DNA from 4 places in the Pseudarthrobacter humi genome. Region 4 is predicted to be linked to each of the others. Evidence: riboswitches for the same ligand, from Rfam matches in the RefSeq annotation. Region 4 holds a riboswitch; each other region holds the start of a gene.

Region 1 (5,067 bases), on a different contig from region 4:
CGCTTCGGCCAGGCCCAGAAGATGATGAAGAAGATGGCCCAGGGCGGCGGCATGCCCGGAATGCCCGGGATGCCTGGTATGGGCGGCCCCGGCGGTGCGCGGAAGGGCGGCAAGAACGCCCCGAAGAAGAAGGCCCGCTCAGGCAACCCTGCCAAGGCTGCCCAGGAGTTGAAGGACGCCGAGGCCCGGCGGGCCGGCGCGGCGAAGGCGCTCCCCACGGGGGCAGCATTCGGCCAGCAGGGCGGCGACTTCGACCCGTCGCAGCTGAACCTACCCAAGGGATTCGACAAGTTCCTCGGCAAGTAACCACCCTCCCGACTGGGTAGCAGCAGGCGTCGTTGTGGGCACTCATAACCACACTGGCTCCTGCCCAATAGGGATGTCGGTGCCGTGGAATAGGGTTGGGTCATGTTCAAACAGCGGGTAGTGTTCGTGCACGGCGCCGGACCTTTCGGTGCCGCGGCGTGGCTGCGCCAGCACGGCATGGCGCTGACGTACGACGCCCTGTTCCTGCGGCGGCACGGTTTTGACTCCGTCGCTGAACCCGTGGAGTCCTCGTTCTCCGAAGATACCGCCATCATCCTGCGCTCACTTGCCGATGACGGCCGCGGGGCCGCCGGCGGCCATGTTGTTGCCCACGCCGAGGGCGCGATTGCGGCCATGATGGCTGCCGTGGAACGCCCCGAGCTGGTGTATTCCCTCACGCTGGTAGAACCGGCGTGCCTGTCCCTGACCGCAGAACTGCCGGCCACGGCCGCACACCGCGCCCTGATGCAACCGCTGTTCGACCTCCGAAACCAGCTCAGCGATGAAGACTTCCAGCGGGAGTTCGTGCGGCGAATGTTCGCGGCGGACCTGCAGGAGCCCGCCACGCCGGAGGAAAAACGGTCGGCGCGCCGGCTCCGGTTGCAGGCGCCGTCCTGGGAGGCCCCGCTGCACATTGTTCCGGGCGTCCCCACCCTGGTCCTGACGGGTGGGTGGGAACCGCTCTACGAGGAAATCGCCGGATATCTGCAGGAAACCGGTGCCCTGCACCGCATTGCTGCGGGAGGACACCGGCCCCAGGACTCTGCCGAAGGTGACCGTGCCATCCGGTCCTTCATCGCCGACGTCGGCAGGTCACGCTCGGTTCAGGCTTCCTGAGCCGTCAGCTGCCGGCCGGGATCCGAAGCTCGGGGAGGTAGACCTTCCCGCCGGCGGCCAGGAACTCCGCACTCTTTTCGCGCATCCCGCTGTAGGCCTCGGCGATGGCCGCCTGCGAGTCTGCCGAACCGTATTCGTCCCTGATGTCCTGGCTGATCTTCATGGAACAGAACTTCGGGCCGCACATGGAGCAGAAGTGGGCGGTTTTGGCCGGTTCGGCAGGCAGCGTCTCGTCGTGGAAGGCCTCCGCCGTGACCGGGTCCAGGGACAGCGCGAACTGGTCGCGCCAGCGGAACTCGAACCGGGCCTTGGACAGGGCATCATCCCTCTCATGGGCGCCGGGGTGGCCTTTGGCAAGGTCTGCTGCGTGGGCGGCGATCTTGTAGGTGATCACCCCGGTCTTCACGTCGTCCTTGTTCGGCAGGCCAAGGTGTTCCTTGGGCGTGACGTAGCAAAGCATCGCCGTGCCGTACCGGGCGATTTCGGTGGCGCCGATTGCGGACGTGATGTGGTCATAGCCCGGGGCAATATCCGTGACCAGCGGCCCCAGGGTATAGAACGGGGCGCCCTTGCAGAGTTCCTGCTGGCGTTCCACGTTCTCCCGTACCAGGTGGAACGGGACGTGCCCGGGACCTTCCACCATGACCTGCACGTCGAATTCCCACGCCCGCTGGGTCAGTTCAGCCAGCGTGTCCAGCTCGGCGAACTGGGCGGCGTCGTTGGCGTCCGCCGTCGCCCCCGGGCGCAGTCCGTCGCCCAGGGAGAACGCGACGTCGTACTTGGCGAAGATTTCGCACAGCTCGTCGAAGTGGGTGTAGAGGAAGTTCTCCTGGTGGTGCGCCAGGCACCACCCGGCCATGATCGCGCCGCCTCGGGAGACGATGCCGGTGACGCGGTTGGCCGTCAGCGGCACGTAACGCAGCAGCACGCCGGCGTGGATGGTCATGTAGTCCACACCCTGCTCGCATTGCTCAATGACCGTGTCCCGGTAGATCTCCCAAGTCAGGGCGTTGGCCTCGCCGTTGACCTTCTCCAGGGCCTGGTAGATGGGCACCGTGCCGATGGGGACGGGGGAGTTGCGGATGAGCCATTCCCGGGTGGTGTGGATGTCGTCGCCGGTGGACAGGTCCATCACCGTGTCGGCACCCCACTGGGTGGCCCACTGGAGTTTGTCTACTTCCTCGGCGATGGAGCTGGTCACGGCCGAGTTGCCGATGTTGGCATTGATCTTCACCAGGAAGGCCTTGCCGATAATCATTGGTTCGGATTCCGGGTGGTTGATGTTGTTGGGGATGATGGCCCGGCCGGCCGCCACCTCGCTGCGGACCAGTTCCACGTCGCAATTTTCACGGAGGGCGATGAACTGCATCTCGGGGGTGATGACACCCTTCCGCGCGTAGTGCATCTGCGTGACGGTCTTGCCTTCGACGGCGCGGCGGGGAACCGGCTGAGCACCCTTCCATTCCGCAGAGGCTGCGCCCCGGCGCACGGCCGACTTGCCGTCGTCGAGCAGGTTCCGCTCCCGGCCGCTATAGGGCTCGGTGTCTCCGCGGGCGGCGATCCACTCCGAGCGGAACGGGTTGAGGCCCACCACCGGATCGCTGCCCGGTCCCGCCGTTCGGTAGGTCCGGAAAGGCCCGTTCGCCTCGCCGTTTGGCGACGGTTCGAGGGCGATTTCGGTCACGGGAACGCGGATCCCGGTGGCCTCATCGTTGATAAACGCCAGCGAGTGGGACTTCAGCGACTGGGTTTCAGGTTGGAGCGTTTGATCCACGTCGGCTTCATTTTTGGCAGGGATCAGCTGTGTTTCTTGTGTATTCAATGAATACTCACTTCCTTCGCCGGCATTACCCGGACAGGTTCAACGGTCGCAGGCTGCGTCAGCCCGATCTCAGCCCCTGCAAGGGCTCCCGTGTGGTCAAGTTGAAGCTACCACAGGCCGAGGGTGGACCCGTCACAGCAATCACGGGAATGCGGTCGCAATCCGTCTGCTCTGCCACTTGAATTAAATTGAAGGTTCAAGTAAATTGGAACCATAGCGGCCTTCCGTCCGAAGGCCAGCGGACCGGGAGTGTTCACATGACTGCAGAAGCCACCAGCCGGGATCTCCTTCCTGCTGCCCTCTCCATGGGCACCGTGATGCTCAAGGTGGGCGACATGAAACTGATGACCGACTATTACCAGCGTGCGCTCGGCCTGGACGTCGTCGCGGAACAGGATGGCGGCGTCTATCTTGGCCGCCTTCAACGCCCGCTGGTCCATCTCGCGGCCGCCCCGTCCTTGAATCTGCCTGGCAGGGGAGAGGCCGGGTTGTTCCACACCGCACTGCTGTTTGACGACCAGGCTTCGCTGGCCGCCACGGTAGCCACCGCCGCCCAGTATGAACCCCGGTCCTTCACCGGCAGCGCCGACCACCTCGTCAGCGAGGCCTTCTACTTCAACGACCCCGAGGGCAACGGCGTCGAACTGTACTGGGACAGGCCCCGCGAAAACTGGTCCTGGAACGGGAAGGATGTCGTGATGGACAGCCTGGCACTGCCGCCGCAGCGCTACCTCGAGCAGCACCTGACCCAGGAATCCGTCGCCGGCCAGCGGGCCAGCGAAGCCGGCGTGGGCCACGTCCACCTCCAGGTGGGCGACGTCCAGTCAGCGCACGATTTCTACGTCGGCACGCTGGGCTTCGAAAAGACCGCCGGCTGGCACGGGCAGGCACTGTTTGTCTCCGCGGGCCGGTATCACCACCACATGGCCATGAACGTCTGGAACAGCCGCGGAGCCGGTCCCCGCAAGGACACCCTGGGCCTCGGCGAAGTGCTCATCGAGGTCCCTTCCGGGGATGACGTCGGAGCGCTCGCCGACCGCCTGAGGGTCGCCGGTGTGGCCTCGCACCACACGGGCGCCGAGCTTCGCTTCGAGGACCCGTGGCGCAATAATATCCGGGTCGCCGTCCGCTGAGTGCGGATGCCAAGTGTGCGGCTTGCCTTGTACTAGGCTGATTCTGAACGGCCGGGGCGGCACTTGCTGCTGCCCTTCCAGGCCGCACCGTCGACGGAATGAGGGCTGTTCCCATGGGCTTCACTGAAATTTTTGTTTCCACTCACGATGCCGCGCTGAAGCGGGCGGCCGTCCTGGATGCAGGGGGCTCCCCGGAGGGCCAGGCCCTGCGGATTCCCGGAATCAGCGATTTCGAAATCGAGCAGCTTGGCGACCTTGCCGGCGTTGCGGTGCACGCCGGTGGCGCGGACTACGAACTGGCCATGGTTGACGTCGCCAGTGATTCCCTCCTAGGGGTACCGCCGGCCATGGTGCGTGCGCTCGCGGACCTGCTCAGCTATGAGACTGAAGGCGAAGGCAATGTCCTGGACGACGTCGCTGAAAAGTGGGCCGCCCAGGATGACATGCCGTTCGGCGTGGCCGAGGCCCGGACGTATGTCCAGCAGTTCGCTGAGCTGGCAAACTCAGTCGATGACGCCGCGCGCACCGGCGTGTACGTCTGGTCGTCGTAGGCAGGCCGTGGCCCGCCGGGTCCGCCCGGCTACCCCATCCCGACGTGTCAAGTCGAAATCCGGACGCTGATCTGGCACAATAAACAGGTACTCGATCTGCGTGGCCCCTCTCTCCGCGTCCGGATCCTGTCCTTCGAACCCTCAAGTATGGCCCGCCCCACGGGTGCAGAACGTCGGTTCACCCCTTTTCTGAAACAGGAGTGACCACAAAAGTGGCCGTAAAGATTCGCCTTAAGCGCTTTGGCAAGATGCGCGCACCGTACTACCGCATCGTCGTCATGGACGCACGCTCCAAGCGTGACGGCCGTGCCATCGAAGAGATCGGCAAGTACCACCCCACCGAAGAGCCCTCATACATCGAGGTGGACACGGACCGTGCCCAGTACTGGCTCGGCGTCGGCGCACAGCCGTCCGAGCA
Region 2 (5,067 bases), on a different contig from region 4:
TCACCATCCAGACCAGCCTCTTCCTGGTTACAGGCCTGATCGAGCGCCGCGGCGGCAGCTCCTCCGTGGACCGGCTGGCAGGCCTCGCCAAGCTGTCGCCCATCCTGGCCCTGCTGTTCTTTATCCCGGCCATGAACCTGGCCGGGATCCCGCCGTTCTCCGGTTTCCTCGGGAAAGTGGGGCTCATCCAGGCCGGCATCGACCTGGGCACGCCCCTGGCCTACGCCCTGGTGATCGGCGGCGTGGTTACCAGCCTCCTGACCCTCCTGGCCGTTGCGAGGGTCTGGAACCGCGCCTTCTGGCGCAAGCCCTCGGACGCCGAGCACCCGGACCCCGTCCTGCTGGCCGAGCCGGAGGATTCGGACACCGGCAGCCGGGCAGGCCGCAAGAACGTCACACTGCTGCCCCGCACCATGGTGGGCTCAACCCTGGGCCTGGTGGTCCTGGGCGTGTCACTCACGGTCTTCGCCGGCCCGCTGTTCACAGTCTCGGACCAGGCCGCCCACGAAATGCTGGACAGGTCCGCCTACATCCAGGCCGTGCTGGGCGAGGACACGGAAGTTCCCCCGCTGGCCCTGAAAGACGGTGGGGGCAAATGAGCCGCCGCCGGATTTCCCTCCGCCAGGAACTGCCCCTGCTGGTATGGCTGGTGATTGTCTGGGGCGCCCTGTGGCAGGACTTCAGCCCGGGCAACCTGCTCTTCGGCGCGTTGCTGGCCGTCCTTGTGGCCCGGATGTTCTACCTGCCGCCGGTGGAACTCAGCGGCCGTTTCAACATTCTTCACGCCGTGCCGTTTGCCCTGCGTTTCCTGGGCAGGGTGGCGGCAGCCAGCGTCGAGGTCATGTACCTGGCGGTGGTCCGCGGCCCGCGGGTCATCAGCGCCGTCGTCGCGGTGCCGTTGCGGAGCCACCAGGACCTCATGGTCACCGCCACCGGGCACGTGATTTCGCTGATCCCGGGCTCGCTGGTGGTGGAAGTGGACCGGTCAACGTCCACCCTGTACCTCCACGCGCTCAATGTCAGCAGCCCGGACGAGGTGGAAAGCCTGCGCAAGGAAGTCCGCTCCATCGAAGCGGGCCTGATCAGGATCATGGGCACGCGCGAGGAACTCGAAGCAATCCGGCAGGAGGCCGCAGCATGATGCAGACCGTCCTGGCTGTCACGGCAGTCATTCTTTCGCTGGCAGCGGCAGGAGCCATCATCAGAATCTCCCGTGGACCGTCGCTGCTGGACAGGGTGCTGGCCTCCGACGTCCTGCTCGCGATCCTCGGCGCGGCACTGTGCATCGACATGGCCGTCAACCGGCACCTGAACAACCTGATGCTGCTGGTGGCGCTGTCCGTGGTCGGCTTCATCGGGTCCGTGACCGTTGCCCGCTTCGTGGCCGACCGGCGGGAGCAAGCCAATGAATCCCGAGGCCAGCGTGGTTGATAACGTCATCGATGCCGTGTCGGCGGTGTTCCTGATGGTGGGGGCCCTCATGTCACTCGCCGCCGCCGTGGGCCTGCTCCGCTTTCCGGACCTGCTGAGCCGCATGCACGCTGCCACCAAGCCCCAAGTGCTGGGGCTGTTCCTGCTGCTGGCGGCCATCGGCCTGCAGATGCGCACCTGGTGGGTGTGGCCGGTGCTGCTGGTCGCCTGGATCTTCCAGCTGCTGACGGTGCCGGTTTCCGCCCATATGGTGGGCCGCGCCGGTTACCGGACCAAACACCTTCACCGTGAGCTGCTCAGCTCCGATGAACTCGACGCCGTGGTTCAGAAGGCGGCCCAGTCGGCCCGGGATGAGTCGGCCCGGGAAGAGTCGTCAAGGGATGAAGCGTCCGACGGCGGCCGGCGGGACTGAAGCGTCACGCGCAGCCCCCGGCGTCCCGTGTGAGTTTTTGTCCAGATCATCGGGTATCTCGGCCGGCTTGAGCCGATTATCTGGACAAAAACTCAGGGGATGGTGGTGCGGTCAGACTATGTCCTGGGACTTGGCGAAACGGGTGATGGCCCGCTGCGTGCCGCGGTTGGCGAGCACCTGGATGATGGTGCTGACCGAGGCCGAAATGAGCGCAAACGTCAGGGCCGAGCGCAGGGTGGTGGGAGTGTCTTCGTCCTTGCCGGTGGGGGGCTTCCGGCCGGTGGACTTTTCCCACACCGTATTGACCACCTTGGTGCCGACGAACCCGGCGCCGATGCTGATTGCAGTGCCGAGCAGCTTGATGAACAGGTTCATTCGTTGAACTCCTTGTGAGCGGATCCGGGACTTCCTTTAGCCTAACCCGGCTGCATGGACTCCAGAATCTCCCGCAGGGCTTCCACCACCAGATCGTGGTCCTGCTGCTGGGGCAGGCCCGAGACCGTCACCGTGGCCACCGCACCCACACCGGCGACGTAGACCGGGAAGCAGCCGCCGTGCGGGGCATAGGTGGACTCGTCGAACCAGCCGTGGTCCTCGATCCGGCCGCCATGCAGCCTGCCGCGCAGGCCCACCAGCAGCGACGGGATCTCATACCTGGCGGCGGTGCGCTGCTTGGCCCGGATCCAGTGCTCGTTGTCCGGGGTGGCGCCGTCCAGGGCCACGTGGAACAGGACCTGGTCACCCTTGGTGATGTCGATCGCGATGGGCAGCTTCCGACTCTTGCCCAGCTCCACCAGGAGCAGCCCGAGGTTGAGGGAGTCGTCCTTGCTGAAATGCGGAAACTGCAGCTCGTTGATCTCGGCTTCGACCCGGGCAATCAGGGCCTCAAGCAGCCCCGCCGGCTGGGGCACTGTCGAATCAGGATTGAACGCAGTCACAGTCGGGTTGTTGGCAGTCATGGCCCACAATCTACCCCGCCCGCGGTGTAAACTGGAGCACGCCCATCAGGGCAGATTTATTACGACAGGGGAGCGCCGCCGTCGGACATCACTGGCATTGCCAGGGAACCGCAGGTGGGCGCTGAGAGTGCGGACAGCCGCAGACCCTCGAACCTGATCCGGTTAGTACCGGCGCAAGGGAGTCGAGTTCTCGAAGTGTCCGGAAACGGCGGCAGCGCCGCACTCCGGGGCACTTTCCCCTCCTGTTCCTCAGGAGGACCAAAATGACAACTGCAGCAATCAAAAAGACCGGCAATACCTGGCGTGTTGTGGACATCGTGGTGGCGGCGCTCATCGCCATCACCGGCGGCGTGATCTTCTGGGCCTGGTCCCAGGGCGCCGGCATCGTCTCCGCCCCCATGAACGCCGTTTACCCCCCGCTGACCGGCCTGATCGCCGGCGGCTGGATGATCCCGGCAGTGCTGGGCATGCTCATCATCCGCAAACCCGGTGCGGCGATCTTCTGCGAAACTGTGGCCGCCACCGGCGAACTCATCATGGGCTCGCAGTACGGCGCCACGGTGCTGATCTCCGGACTCCTCCAGGGCCTGGGCGCCGAGCTGGTGTTCTTCCTGCTGGTGTACGGCAACTTCCGGTTCAAGTCCTTCCTGCACCAGAAGTACAACCTCATCGCCGCGCTGTTGGCCGGTGCCGGCGCGGGCCTGTTCTGCGGCCTCAATGACTCGTTCCTGCCGTGGGGCTGGAACATCGCCTACGAGCCCGGCGACAAGCTCGCGTACATCGTGTTCTGCACCATCTCCGGCGCGGTGATTGCGGGCGCGCTGTCCTGGATCGCCACCCGCGGCCTGGCCCGGACCGGTGTGCTGAGCTCGTTCGCATCCCGGAAGGCAGCGTCGGAGCCCGTCTTCAACTGATGACCGCTTCCGACGCCGGCGCTTCCGGAGTGCGCCCCGCCGCGGTGTCCGCCCGTGGCTGGGGCTGGCGGCATGCGGGACGTTCCGCGCCCGCGGTCCAGGGGCTCGACCTCGACATCGCTCCCGGCGAGCGGGTGCTGCTGCTGGGCCCATCGGGCGCAGGCAAGTCAACACTGCTGCACGCGCTCGCAGGGGTGCTGGGGGATGAAGGGGACGACGCCGACGAAACCGGTTCGCTGCTGATCGACGGTGTGGTGCCGCGCGGGCAGCGCGGCCGCTCGGGCCTGATGCAGCAGGATCCGGAAACGCAAGTGGTGCTTTCGCGCCTGGGCGACGACGTCGCCTTCGGGGCCGAGAACCTCGCCGTGCCGCGGGACGAGATCTGGCGGCGCGTCCATGAAGCGCTCGACGACGTCGGGCTGCGGAGTGCCGGCCCTGGTCCCGGCGGGCTCCCGCTGGACCACCCGACGTCGGCCCTGTCCGGCGGGCAGAAGCAGCGCCTGGCGCTGGCCGGGATCCTCGCGATGCGGCCCGGGCTGATCCTGCTGGATGAGCCCACAGCGAACCTTGATCCCGCCGGCGTGCTGGAAGTCCGGGACGCCGTGGGCCGCTGCCTGGACAAAACCGGCGCCACCCTGGTTGTGGTGGAACACCGCGTGTCCGTCTGGAAGGACCTGGTGGACCGGATTGTGGTGCTGCAGCCGGGCTCGGCAGCGGGCTCCACAGGAGGTTCCGCCGCATCGTCCGCAGTCCTGCTGGACGGGCCGCCGGACCAGGTGCTCGCGGAGGCGCGGGACATGCTGATCGGCGCGGGCGTCTGGGTGCCGGGGTACGTGCCGGCAACCCGCCGCCGCGTGTCCGCAGGCTCCGGTGACCTGCTGCTGGCCGCCGAGGACCTGGCCGTCTCCCGCGAGCGTCCGCGGCGCCGCGGCTTCCGGACCATCCCGCCGGTACCGGTGCAGCACGGCATCGCGGCCCAGGTCCGTTCCGGCCACGCACTCACCGTCACAGGACCCAACGGCGCCGGAAAGTCAACGTTCGCACTGACCCTCGCCGGTCTGCTGGCGCCGGTGGCGGGGAAGGTGTCCGCCGCCGTCGAGCTTTCCGAAGGCGCCGGGATTGACCCCTTCAAATGGAAAGCCAACCAGCTGATTTCCCGCATCGGAACCGTCTTCCAGGAACCCGAGCACCAGTTCGTTACCGGCCGCGTGCTGGACGAACTGATGTTCGGCCCGCGGCACCTGGGCCATGGCGAGGAGCGGGTTGATGAGCTGCTGGAACGGCTGCGCCTGACGCACCTGGTGGACGCCAATCCGTACACGCTCTCGGGAGGCGAAAAGCGGCGCCTCTC
Region 3 (5,067 bases), on a different contig from region 4:
CTCCTCAGTGCTGTTTTCCTGTACGCCCAAAGGCGACAAGACGATTGTAATGCGGTTAAAAGAACAGTGGAGCGGACCAAAATGGCCCGCTCCACCGCTTCAGAACTATTTGTTACTCTGCAGCTGCAGCAGCAACGATGTTAACAACGCGGCGACCGCGGCGGGTGCCGAACTGGACGGCTCCCGGGGCCAGTGCGAACAGTGTGTCGTCGCCGCCACGTCCAACGCCGGCGCCCGGGTGGAAGTGGGTGCCACGCTGGCGGACGATGATCTCGCCTGCGGAAACTACCTGGCCGCCGAAGCGCTTGACGCCGAGGTACTGGGCGTTGGAGTCACGACCGTTGCGAGTGGAACTCGCGCCTTTTTTATGTGCCATTTGAAATGCCTGCCTTTAAATTCTGGGGAATCTGCTGAAGAACCTGAACAGTAACGAAGAGTTACTTGATACCCGTGATCTTGACCTTGGTCAATTCCTGACGGTGACCCTGGCGCTTCTTGTAACCGGTCTTGTTCTTGAACTTCTGGATGACGATCTTCGGACCACGGAGGTCTTCGAGGATCTCAGCCGTAACCGTTACCTTGGCCAGGTCCGCAGCAGCAGAGGTGACTTTGTCACCGTCTACCAGGAGCAGTGCGGGCAACTCAAAGGTGCTGCCGGCTCCACCGGGGACGCGGTTCAGGGTAACGAAGTCTCCAACGGAAACCTTCTCTTGGCGGCCGCCTGCGCGGACAATCGCGTACACCACTTGGGAACTCACTTCTCTCGACGTTTATTACTAAATTTGCGTGCTGAACCCTGTTCCGTATTTGGCTGGGTTCTCGCTGTGCCTCAACGCCGTGGGGTCGTAACCCAAGTGTTGGCGTAAGCACCGAAGATCTAGAATACGCTAATTTTGCCTTCGGCCGCAAATGAGGCTGGTTACGGCAGGTTGTCTGTGATAGTACCCACAAGCAGGTACTGCACTGACAATCCAAAACCGTGCCTGACTATCGTACAGGCCGCACAGGCCGCAGCCTGTCAGGAATGAATTCGCGGCGCGTCGAAGAATTCCGCCTCGAACCGGCACGACTGCCTGAAGGCCACCAGCATCGCCGCCCGTTCATCCGCGGAAGCACTCCGGCCGGCGTCGTCAGCCAAGGCGATGGCGTCGCGCGTGGCCTGGGCGAAATCCTCGTCAGCATAGGCCCGCAGCCAGTCGGCATAGGGATGCGCCGGCGAAGCACCGGCGGCCAGGAACTCCGCGTGGAGGGTCTGTCCCACTTCGGCGTACAGCCAGAAGCACGGCAGCACCGCCGCCACGAGGACCGCATAGCTGCCGGAGGCCGAGGCCGCCACCAGGTGGTCCACGTAGGACTTGGTGACAGGCCCAAGGACGGAGTCCACGGTCCTGGTGCTCAGCCACGTGCGGTGCAGTTCGGATTCGACCTCAAGGCATTGCCGGGCCGACTTCGCCCAGAACAGCTGCGCGGCTTCCGTGGGCGCCAGCGCACTGGCTCGGGCGAGGACCCGTGAATACCCGTTGAGGTAGATGGCGTCCTGGGCGAGGTAATAGGCGAATTGTTCCTCAGCCAATGTTCCGGCCGCCAGGTCGCGGATGAAGTCCAGCCCGTAGATGGCCGCGAGATCCGGCGCCGACGCCCGGCGCAGCGTCTCCGCGAATTCGCCGGCCGCCGGAATCTGTTGCATGTGGTGAAAGTGGTTGATGGGGCCGTTGCCCGCGCCCACCTTCAGTTGGTCAGCGGCCCGCAGCGCGCCCACCAGCCAGGGCTTCACTTGCCGCAACGCGGCTTCCCAGTCACCCAGCCGGGCCTGGGCCGTGGCCATGGCCGATGACAGCGAGCAGCCGGTGCCGTGGCTGTTGCGGGTGGGGATCCTGTCCCCGCTCACTTCCACTACCTCTTGGGCGAGCAGCCCGCCGGCGTTGACCAGGGCATCAGGGCACGCACCGCCGTCGAGATGGCCGCCCTTGACCAGGACGGTGGCGCCGGTCGCGGCGGACAACCGCTGCCCCTGCCCGAGCGCGTCGTGCCATTCCCTCGCCTGCGGCTCCGCCACCAGGATGGCCAGTTCCGCCAGGTTGGGGGTGATCAGGTCCGCGAGCGGGAGCAGCTCCCGCAGGGCCGCCTCGGCAGACTCCTGCAGCAGCCGGTCGCCGCTTGTGGCCACCATCACCGGATCAAGAACGACGACGGCGGGACGTACCTTTTCCAGCCAGTCGCGGACCACGCCTATCACCGCAGCGTCGCCCAGCATGCCGATCTTGACCGCGTCGATGGTGATGTCATCGCTGATGGCAGCGAGCTGCTGGCCCAGGAAGGACGCCGGCGGGACGTGAACCGCCTGGACCCCCTGGGTGTTTTGGACCGTCAGCGCGGTGATCGCCGCCATGCCGTAGCCGCCAAGGGCTGCAATGCTTTTGAGGTCGGCCTGGACGCCCGCGCCCCCTGAAGGGTCCGATCCGGCAATGGACAGCACCCGCGGGACGTCACGCAGCACCCGGACCTCAGCCCGGGTTGCTGGGGTTTTCGGCAGAGCCGCCGCGGGCGTTGCAGGAGGAAGAACAGAAGTTGAAGCCAAAGGAGACATCCCTTCGCCGGTGCTAACCGGACAGGTTCAACGGGTGTGGATCTCAGCCGGCTCTCTGCGCGGCACCCCGTGTCAGTCACCAGCCTAGCGTTCCTCGCGACTTAACGCCGGACGCCCGGACGCAGCCTGTGATTCACAGGCACGTCCGGGCGCCGTTGTATTGGCTTGCCCTACTGTTTGGTCAGAGCTCCGAGGCCGGAACGCCTACGCCCAGGATGATGGGCGCGTTGGCGGCAACCGGTTTGTCGGCCACAGGAGCCTTGAGGGGTTCCGGGGCCTTGGCGGCGTGGGTGTGTCCGGCAGCAGCCGCCGCAGCAGCTTCGTGATGTTCTACGGACGTGGCGTTGGCTGCGCCCTGGGCACGGCTGGCACTCCGGTTCCGCCGGGGACGGCGGGCACGGGGCTCTTCAGTGTGGTCGGAGTAATCCTTCTCCGCCGCTGGCTGCTGCTGGCGGGCAGGTTCGGCCGCCCGGCGTTCAGCTGCCTGGACTGCCGGCGGCGTGCTTTCCGCTACAGGAGCCGGCTCACCAAGGTGGGCGAAGGCCTCCGCGAGGCGGTCAAGCGTCAGGGCAGGTGCGTGCGGCTGGTCCTCGTGGTGCGCCACGAACGGCAGCACTACCTGCTCGCCGCCGAAGGTCAGCACAGCGGCCGGGCGGCCGTTGGAGTCCGTTTCGGACTGCCCAGCCGGAGCCGGCACCGGAGCCGCAGGCTGCCGGCCCGCGGCAGCTGATGCCTGAGCCACCTCGTCGTCGTGCAGGTGCGCAGCGTGGGCTGCGGCCGCAATGTTCGCAAGCGCTGCCCGAGTGGCCTCCGCCTTCGCATGGCGCTCGGCATCGCTGGCTTCCGGATGGACCGTGTGGATCTGCACCGGAGCTGCCGGCGCCGTTTCCAACGGCTGGCCGCCCCGTCCGCGGCGGCGCTTCCGGTCAGTGCGGCCACCCGGCTGGCTGTCCGGGCGCTGGCTGTCAGTCCGCACGCTGTCGGTGCGCTGGGCTTCCGGACGGCTGTCAACCCGCTGCACGTGGTGCTCCGCGGCTACCGTGTTGGCGCGGCGGTGCTCCACGGGGTCGTCGTGGGTGACGATTCCGCGGCCTGCACAGGTTTCACACTGCTCGCCGAAGACTTCCAGGAGCCCGGTGCCCATGCGCTTACGCGTCATCTGCACGAGGCCCAGCGAGGTCACTTCGGCCACCTGGTGCTTGGTCCGGTCGCGGCCCAGGCATTCCACCATGCGGCGCAGGACCAGGTCGCGGTTGGATTCGAGGACCATATCGATGAAGTCGATGACGATGATGCCGCCGATGTCGCGGAGCCGGAGCTGCCGGACCACTTCTTCAGCTGCCTCGAGGTTGTTCTTGGTGACGGTTTCCTCGAGGTTGCCGCCGCTGCCGGTGAACTTGCCGGTATTGACGTCCACCACTGTCATGGCTTCGGTGCGGTCAATGACCAGCGAGCCGCCCGAAGGCAGGAAGACCTTGCGTTCCAGGGCCTTGTGGATCTGCTCATCGATCCGCCACGCAGCGAAGATGTCCTGGTCCTTGGTCCACTTTTCCAGGCGGCCCACGAGGTCCGGGGCCACGTAGGTGACGTACGCCTCGATAGTGTCCCAGGCCTCTTCACCGGAGACGATCAGCTTGGAGAAGTCCTCGTTGAAGACATCACGGACCACCTTGATGGTGAGGTCAGGTTCGCCGTAGAGCAGCTCCGGCGCGAGGATCTTGGTGGACGTGGACTGGCTTTCGATGCCTTCCCACTGCGCGCGCAGCCGGTTGATGTCGTGCGTGAGCTCCTCTTCGGAGGCGCCTTCGGCAGCGGTGCGGACGATGACGCCGGCGTGCTCCGGGAGGCGGTCCTTGAGGATGCGCTTGAGGCGGTTGCGCTCGACGTCGGGCAGTTTGCGGGAGATGCCGGTCATGGAGCCGCCGGGCACGTAGACCAGGTAGCGGCCGGGCAGGGAGATCTGGCTGGTCAGGCGTGCGCCCTTGTGGCCCACGGGGTCCTTGGTGACCTGGACCAGGACGGTGTCGCCGGACTTGAGCGCGTTTTCGATCCGGCGCTGCTTGCCTTCGAGGTTGACGGCTTCCCAGTTCACCTCACCGGCGTACAGCACGGCGTTGCGGCCGCGTCCGATGTCAACGAACGCCGCTTCCATGGACGGCAGGACGTTCTGGACCTTGCCCAGGTAGACGTTGCCGATCAAGGAATCCTGCTGCGTCTTGGACACAAAGTGCTCGGCCAGGACGCCGTCTTCCAGGACGGCGATCTGGATTCTGTCGTCGCGCTGCCGGACGATCATCTGGCGGTCAACTGATTCGCGGCGGGCCAGGAACTCGGCCTCGGTGATGACGGTACGGCGGCGGCCGGTGTCGCGGGATTCGCGTCGGCGCTGCTTCTTGGCTTCGAGGCGGGTGGAACCCTTGACAGACGTGACGCGGTTGTTGACCGGCGCTTCGGCCGCGGCGCGCGGCGCGCGGACACGG
Region 4 (5,067 bases):
GGAGGCCCAGCTTCTGGGCCGTGGCCTGGCCGGAATGGCCCAGGTCAGCGCGCGTTACTGGCTGGAGACCGACGGGAACCTGGACCTCGATGTGGCCAGCGACCTTATTTACCGTTTAGCTTGGCGCGGAATCTCTCGCTTCCCCAAAGAGTCCTAGACTACAAATAAGAGAACCCAAGAAACGTTGATTGGCTGGGAGGCCCCCTTTTGGAAATTAAGATCGGCATTCAGAACATTGGCCGCGAAATCGTATTGGAATCGGCCCAGGATGCTGACGCCCTGGCCACGGTCGTTGAAGAAGCCATCACCAAGGGCACCGAACTCCGCCTCAAGGACGACAAGGGACGCATCATCATCGTTCCGGGGAATGCCCTGGGCTACGTGGAAATCGGCGCCGAGGAGGCCCGCAAGGTCGGTTTCGGCCAGTTCTAGCACGTCCGCGGCCAGCCCCTTCGGCGGCTGGCCGCTGCTTTCCGAGGAGATTCCATGCTTTCGCTGACCATCGTTGTCCTGGTCACAGCGGCCGCAGGCTTTGTTGTCTGGGCCAATGACAAGCGCCATACGCGGTACGGCACGGGGTTGCCCGCAGGGGTTGCCGTGGTGGTGGGCGCGGTCAGCTGGATCATTTTCATCGCGGCAGGTTTTGGCTACCAGCCGGGCCTGACGTGGATTCCCTGGGTCCTGCCCATGGCACTCGGCACCGTCGCTGCCATCGGGACGGTCATCTACCTGGGCCGGACGCGTGAAAGCCACGATACGCGGCGGCTGACGCAGGCGCTCAAGCTTTAGGCCGCTCCCTTTTTCCCTAAGAACCCGTGACCACCACCCCAGCAGGGTGCGTGGTCACGGTCCTTTAACCCGGCGGCTTAACCCACGGGCTGGGCTGTGGCGCCGAGCCGAACGGCAGCGGCACTCACAGCAGCGGCAGCAGCGGCATCCCGCTCAGTGACCTCGCCGCCGGCGTCATGGGACGTGTAGCGCAGATGCACCCTGTTGTAGCGCCAGTCAAGGTCCGGGTGGTGGTTCTGTTCTTCCGCCAGGCGTCCGACGGCGGCAATCAGCTCCAGTGCGGCGGCCGCCGTCGGCGCCTTATAGACAGCGACGAGCCCGCCCAGCCGGTACTGCCAGTCGGGCAGCGCGGCCAGGACGGCGTCGATCCGGTCCCGCGTGAGTATGTCTTCCTTGCCGGCCACAGCGGCCTCCTCGGCTCGTCCGGTGAGCCGCCCCGGCGTTTGGCCGAGGGCGCCGGGCCTGGAGAAAGCGGCCTAGAGAAACTCTGCCCGGCCTTCCATGGCCGATGACGCCAGGGCGTGCTCGCGGCGCGGAATCCTGCCGGCCGCTTTCGCCAGCCTACCGGCGATGACGGCGTGTTTGAAGGCCTCCCCCATGAGTGCCGGGTTCTGCGCACGCGTGACCGCGGTGGCCAGCAGCACGGCATCACAGCCAAGCTCCATGGCCAGGGCGGCATCGGATGCCGTGCCGATGCCGGCGTCCAGCACCACGGGCACCGAGGCGCGCGAGACGATCAGCTCGATGTTGTGTGGATTCAGGATGCCCAGGCCGGTGCCGATGGGAGCCCCGAGCGGCATGACCGCGGTGGCACCCAGGTTTTCCAGCCGCAGGGCCAGGACCGGGTCATCGTTGGTGTAGGCGAACACTTTGAAGCCCCGGTTCACAAGCTGTTCCGTGGCATCCACCAATTCCACGGCGTCCGGCAGCAGGGTCTGTTCGTCGGCGATGACTTCCAGCTTGAGCCAGTCGGTCTCCAGCGCTTCGCGGGCGAGCTCCGCCGTCATGACCGCGTCCCGGGCGGTGAAGCAGCCGGCGGTGTTGGGCAGGATCCGGATCCCGTGGTCCACCAGGAGCTGGAAAAGGGACCCCGATTCCGCCGGCGAATAGCGGCGCATGGCCACTGTGGTCAACTCGGTTCCGGAGGCCAGCAGGGCGGCGCCGAGCCCGTCGAGGCTCGGGGCGCCACCGGTGCCCATGATGAGGCGGGAGCCGAGCTCGACGCCGTCGATGACCAGCCTGTCTGCGGCCTCGGGACGGCTATGTGTGCTGATGTTGCTGGTTACTGTCATGGTGTCAGCCTCCCTGGACTGCTGTGACCAGTTCGACGTCGTCACCTTCGGCAAGCGCCGTGACGAACCACTGGCTGCGGGGTACTACTGCGGAGTTATGGGCGACGGCGACGCCGAGTTTCTGCCCGTCTGTTGCCTGGCCGTTGGCCGCGAGGGGACGGCCGGTGACCTGGCTGATGAGGGTGGTGATGGAGGCGTCGTCCGCCACGGAATGGCGCGAGCCGTTGAGGGTGATGTTCATGCTGATTCCTTCTGTGGGTCGAGGTCCTTCGTGCTGCTGATGTCCTTGTCTGGGGACTGTGTGCCGGCTACGTGGTGCTTTCCTGAAAAGCGGGCCGGGCTGAGGGCCCCCCATCGCGGGTCCGTCCGGCCGTCCAGCAGGTCCCGGCAGATGGCCGCCGCCGCCGGAGCCAGGAGCACTCCGTGGCGGAAGAATCCGGTGGCAACCATCAGCCCGGCGATGTCCGCCGTGGTCCCCGGCCGTGGCGCGGAAGACGGTACGCGGCCGAGGAGAGGGGCGTTGTCCGGGGTCGCAGGCCTTGCCCGTGCCGTGCATTCCAGGAGTTCAAGCTCCGAGACGGCCGGCACGAGGACCTGGGCGTCCCGCAACAACTGGTAGACGCCGACCGCCGAGACGGCGGCGTCGCCCGTCCCGGCGAGCGCGTCTTCCCGTTGCGTTGCCCCGATCACTACGGTGCCGTCCTGCCGGGGAACGATGTAGACCGGCACACCATGGACCATTCCGCGGACAGTGGAGGTGAGGAGCGGACGCAGGTGCCGCGGAACAGCCAGCCGCAGGATGTCACCGTAGACGGGCCGCAGGGGCAGGTGCAGTCCAACCGGCAGGCCCTCCAGCGACCCTGCCTGCAATCCGTTGGCCACGACGGTCTCCCGGGCCTGGACAGTTCCGCCGTGGGCGAGCTTCACGCCGCTGACGCGGCCGTCCTCCCAGAGCAGAGCAGCGGCACGTTGGTCAACGGCGAATCCCGCGCGGGCACCAGCCACGGCGGTTCCTGCTCCCGGTTCGTGGAGGGCCAGGACTTCCTGGAGGCACGCCACGAGTTTCCGCGGATCCACCTGGTGGTCGGCGGGGATGTCCAGGGCGCAGGATATGGCCGGGCTGAGCAGGGATTCCCTGGTCCTGGCTTCACGGACAGTCAGGGGTTCCACCACCAGGCCGCTGGCCTGCTGCACCGCCCGGAGGTCCATCAGCGCCCGGCGGTCCGCAGCGTCCGCGCCGATGGCGAGGGTCGGCGTCGTCAGATATCCGGTATCGCCGGCCCCGGCCAGGGCGAGGTCCGCCGCAAAGGCAGGCCACAGGCCGGAGGATGCCAGCATCAGCTCAAGGAGGTCTTCCTCCTGGTAGTGCAGTTCGCTCACAGGGGCCAGCATGCCGGCGGCTGCCCAGCTGGCGCCGTTGCCGGGGGCATCATCGATCAGGACGACGGAACGGCCGGATCGCCGGACTTCCCAGGCTATGGCGTGGCCGATGATTCCGCCGCCGATGACGGCCACGTCGGCGTGCAGGGCGGTGGCGGTGCTGGCCGGGACGCTGGCTGGTGCGGGCTCAGGCGGGCTGCTGATTGCGGGGGGCATATGTTCCTTCCCTACGCCGGTACTAGCCGGATCAGGTCAAGCGGTCGGCTCTGACGCCCTCTCAGCCCGGCCGCTTTGTGACGGCTGCAACGGGCTCCCGCAGTACCCGCCCAGTTTAGGGGACTTAGGCTGGTTTCCATGAACGCGCAATCCTTCGCCGCTGCAGGCACGTCCTTTGTCCCCTCCGCCGCTCCCGAATCCTTGACCGGAACAGACCCCGCTGGCGGCATGAACACCGGCCTCCCGCACAGCGCCAGGCTGTACCTGTGCACCGACGCGCGCCGGGACCGCGGGGACTTTGGCGAGTTTGTGGACGCGGCGTTTGCCGGCGGCGTGGACATCATCCAGCTCCGGGACAAGGCCATCGAGGCGGCCGAGGAGCTGGAGCTGCTGGCCGTGCTTCAGGCCGCCGCCGAACGCCACGGAAAGCTGTGGGCAGTCAATGACCGTGCCGATATCGCGCTGCTGTCCGGCGCCCCCGTCTTCCACATCGGGCAGAAAGACCTGCCAGTCGCCTCCGCCCGCACGCTGCTCGGGGCACCAGCCGCGATCGGCCTTTCCACGCACACCGCCGAGCAGGTCGAAGGGGCCATCCGGCTGTCCGGTGGGCTGACTGACCAAGGCAGCCTGGACTACTTCTGTGTAGGACCGGTCTGGGCCACGCCGACGAAACCGGGCCGGGCCGCCGTCGGCCTTGACCTGGTGCGGTACGCGGCCGAAGCCGTCCGCGCTGCCGGCGGCACCCAGGCCACGCTGCCCTGGTTTGCCATCGGAGGCATCGACCTCGGCAATGTGGAGCAGGTGGTGGAGGCCGGCGCCGGCAGGATTGTTGTGGTGCGTGCCATCACCGAAGCCTCGGACCCCGCAGCGGCGGCCGTGGCACTCCTGGCGGCCCTGGACGCCGGCGCATCCTGACAATCCTCCGCGTCGCGGGCGGCGGGCGTGCACGATCCGTGGAAATCGAGCTAACCTGATTTTCGTGTCACATCATAGGTTGGCCCCCAATGTCCACGAGCAGACGAACGACCTCGCGGCGGCGCTGAGCGCCCTGCGGACCGAACTGGAACTGCCGGGGCCCTACCCGGCAGAGGCGGTCCGGGACGCGGAAGCGGCAGTGGCCGCGCACGAGTTGCCGGGTGCTGACCTGACGGATGTGGCCTTCCTCACCATCGATCCGGCGTCGTCCACCGACCTGGACCAGGCGCTGTTCATCGAGCGTGCGGGCACCGGCTACCGGGTGCTTTACGCCATCGCTGACGTGCCGTCCTTTGTCCGCCCCGGCGGCGGGCTGGACGCAGAGACCCGGCGCCGCGGCCAGACGTTCTACGCCCCTGACGGCCGTATCCCGCTGCACCCGGAGGTCATCAGCGAAGGGGCCGGCAGCCTTCTG

What was found. Region 4 has a riboswitch for thiamine pyrophosphate ahead of thiO (glycine oxidase ThiO). Riboswitches for the same ligand answer to the same signal wherever they lie in the genome.
Region 1: it holds a riboswitch for thiamine pyrophosphate, as region 4 does, so the genes downstream of both, thiC (phosphomethylpyrimidine synthase ThiC) here and thiO (glycine oxidase ThiO) in region 4, are expected to answer to the same signal.
Region 2: it holds a riboswitch for thiamine pyrophosphate, as region 4 does, so the genes downstream of both, NFC73_RS12885 (ECF transporter S component) here and thiO (glycine oxidase ThiO) in region 4, are expected to answer to the same signal.
Region 3: it holds a riboswitch for thiamine pyrophosphate, as region 4 does, so the genes downstream of both, thiD (bifunctional hydroxymethylpyrimidine kinase/phosphomethylpyrimidine kinase) here and thiO (glycine oxidase ThiO) in region 4, are expected to answer to the same signal.

What each region holds. Positions count from the first base shown of each region.
Region 1 covers NZ_JANCLV010000014.1:17,349-22,415, reverse strand. The annotation lists gene ffh (signal recognition particle protein) at 1-306, shown strand, start outside; gene NFC73_RS16855 (alpha/beta hydrolase) at 409-1,143, shown strand; gene thiC (phosphomethylpyrimidine synthase ThiC) at 1,148-2,965, opposite strand; TPP riboswitch at 2,960-3,067, opposite strand; gene NFC73_RS16845 (VOC family protein) at 3,223-4,098, shown strand; gene NFC73_RS16840 (hypothetical protein) at 4,212-4,649, shown strand; gene rpsP (30S ribosomal protein S16) at 4,862-5,067, shown strand, end outside.
Region 2 covers NZ_JANCLV010000008.1:52,764-57,830, forward strand. The annotation lists gene NFC73_RS12855 (Na+/H+ antiporter subunit D) at 1-599, shown strand, start outside; gene NFC73_RS12860 (Na+/H+ antiporter subunit E) at 596-1,141, shown strand; gene NFC73_RS12865 (MrpF/PhaF family protein) at 1,138-1,431, shown strand; gene mnhG (monovalent cation/H(+) antiporter subunit G) at 1,406-1,843, shown strand; gene NFC73_RS12875 (DUF4235 domain-containing protein) at 1,955-2,218, opposite strand; gene NFC73_RS12880 (heme-degrading domain-containing protein) at 2,260-2,802, opposite strand; TPP riboswitch at 2,859-3,000, shown strand; gene NFC73_RS12885 (ECF transporter S component) at 3,066-3,716, shown strand; gene NFC73_RS12890 (ABC transporter ATP-binding protein) at 3,716-5,067, shown strand, end outside.
Region 3 covers NZ_JANCLV010000009.1:65,871-70,937, reverse strand. The annotation lists gene rpmA (50S ribosomal protein L27) at 113-376, opposite strand; gene rplU (50S ribosomal protein L21) at 438-746, opposite strand; gene thiD (bifunctional hydroxymethylpyrimidine kinase/phosphomethylpyrimidine kinase) at 1,019-2,587, opposite strand; TPP riboswitch at 2,570-2,667, opposite strand; gene NFC73_RS13785 (Rne/Rng family ribonuclease) at 2,769-5,067, opposite strand, start outside.
Region 4 covers NZ_JANCLV010000001.1:467,360-472,426, reverse strand. The annotation lists gene NFC73_RS02350 (TetR/AcrR family transcriptional regulator) at 1-157, shown strand, start outside; gene NFC73_RS02345 (DUF3107 domain-containing protein) at 208-432, shown strand; gene NFC73_RS02340 (hypothetical protein) at 487-789, shown strand; gene NFC73_RS02335 (4a-hydroxytetrahydrobiopterin dehydratase) at 867-1,193, opposite strand; gene NFC73_RS02330 (thiazole synthase) at 1,266-2,081, opposite strand; gene thiS (sulfur carrier protein ThiS) at 2,086-2,322, opposite strand; gene thiO (glycine oxidase ThiO) at 2,319-3,677, opposite strand; TPP riboswitch at 3,668-3,788, opposite strand; gene thiE (thiamine phosphate synthase) at 3,906-4,592, shown strand; gene NFC73_RS02310 (RNB domain-containing ribonuclease) at 4,657-5,067, shown strand, end outside.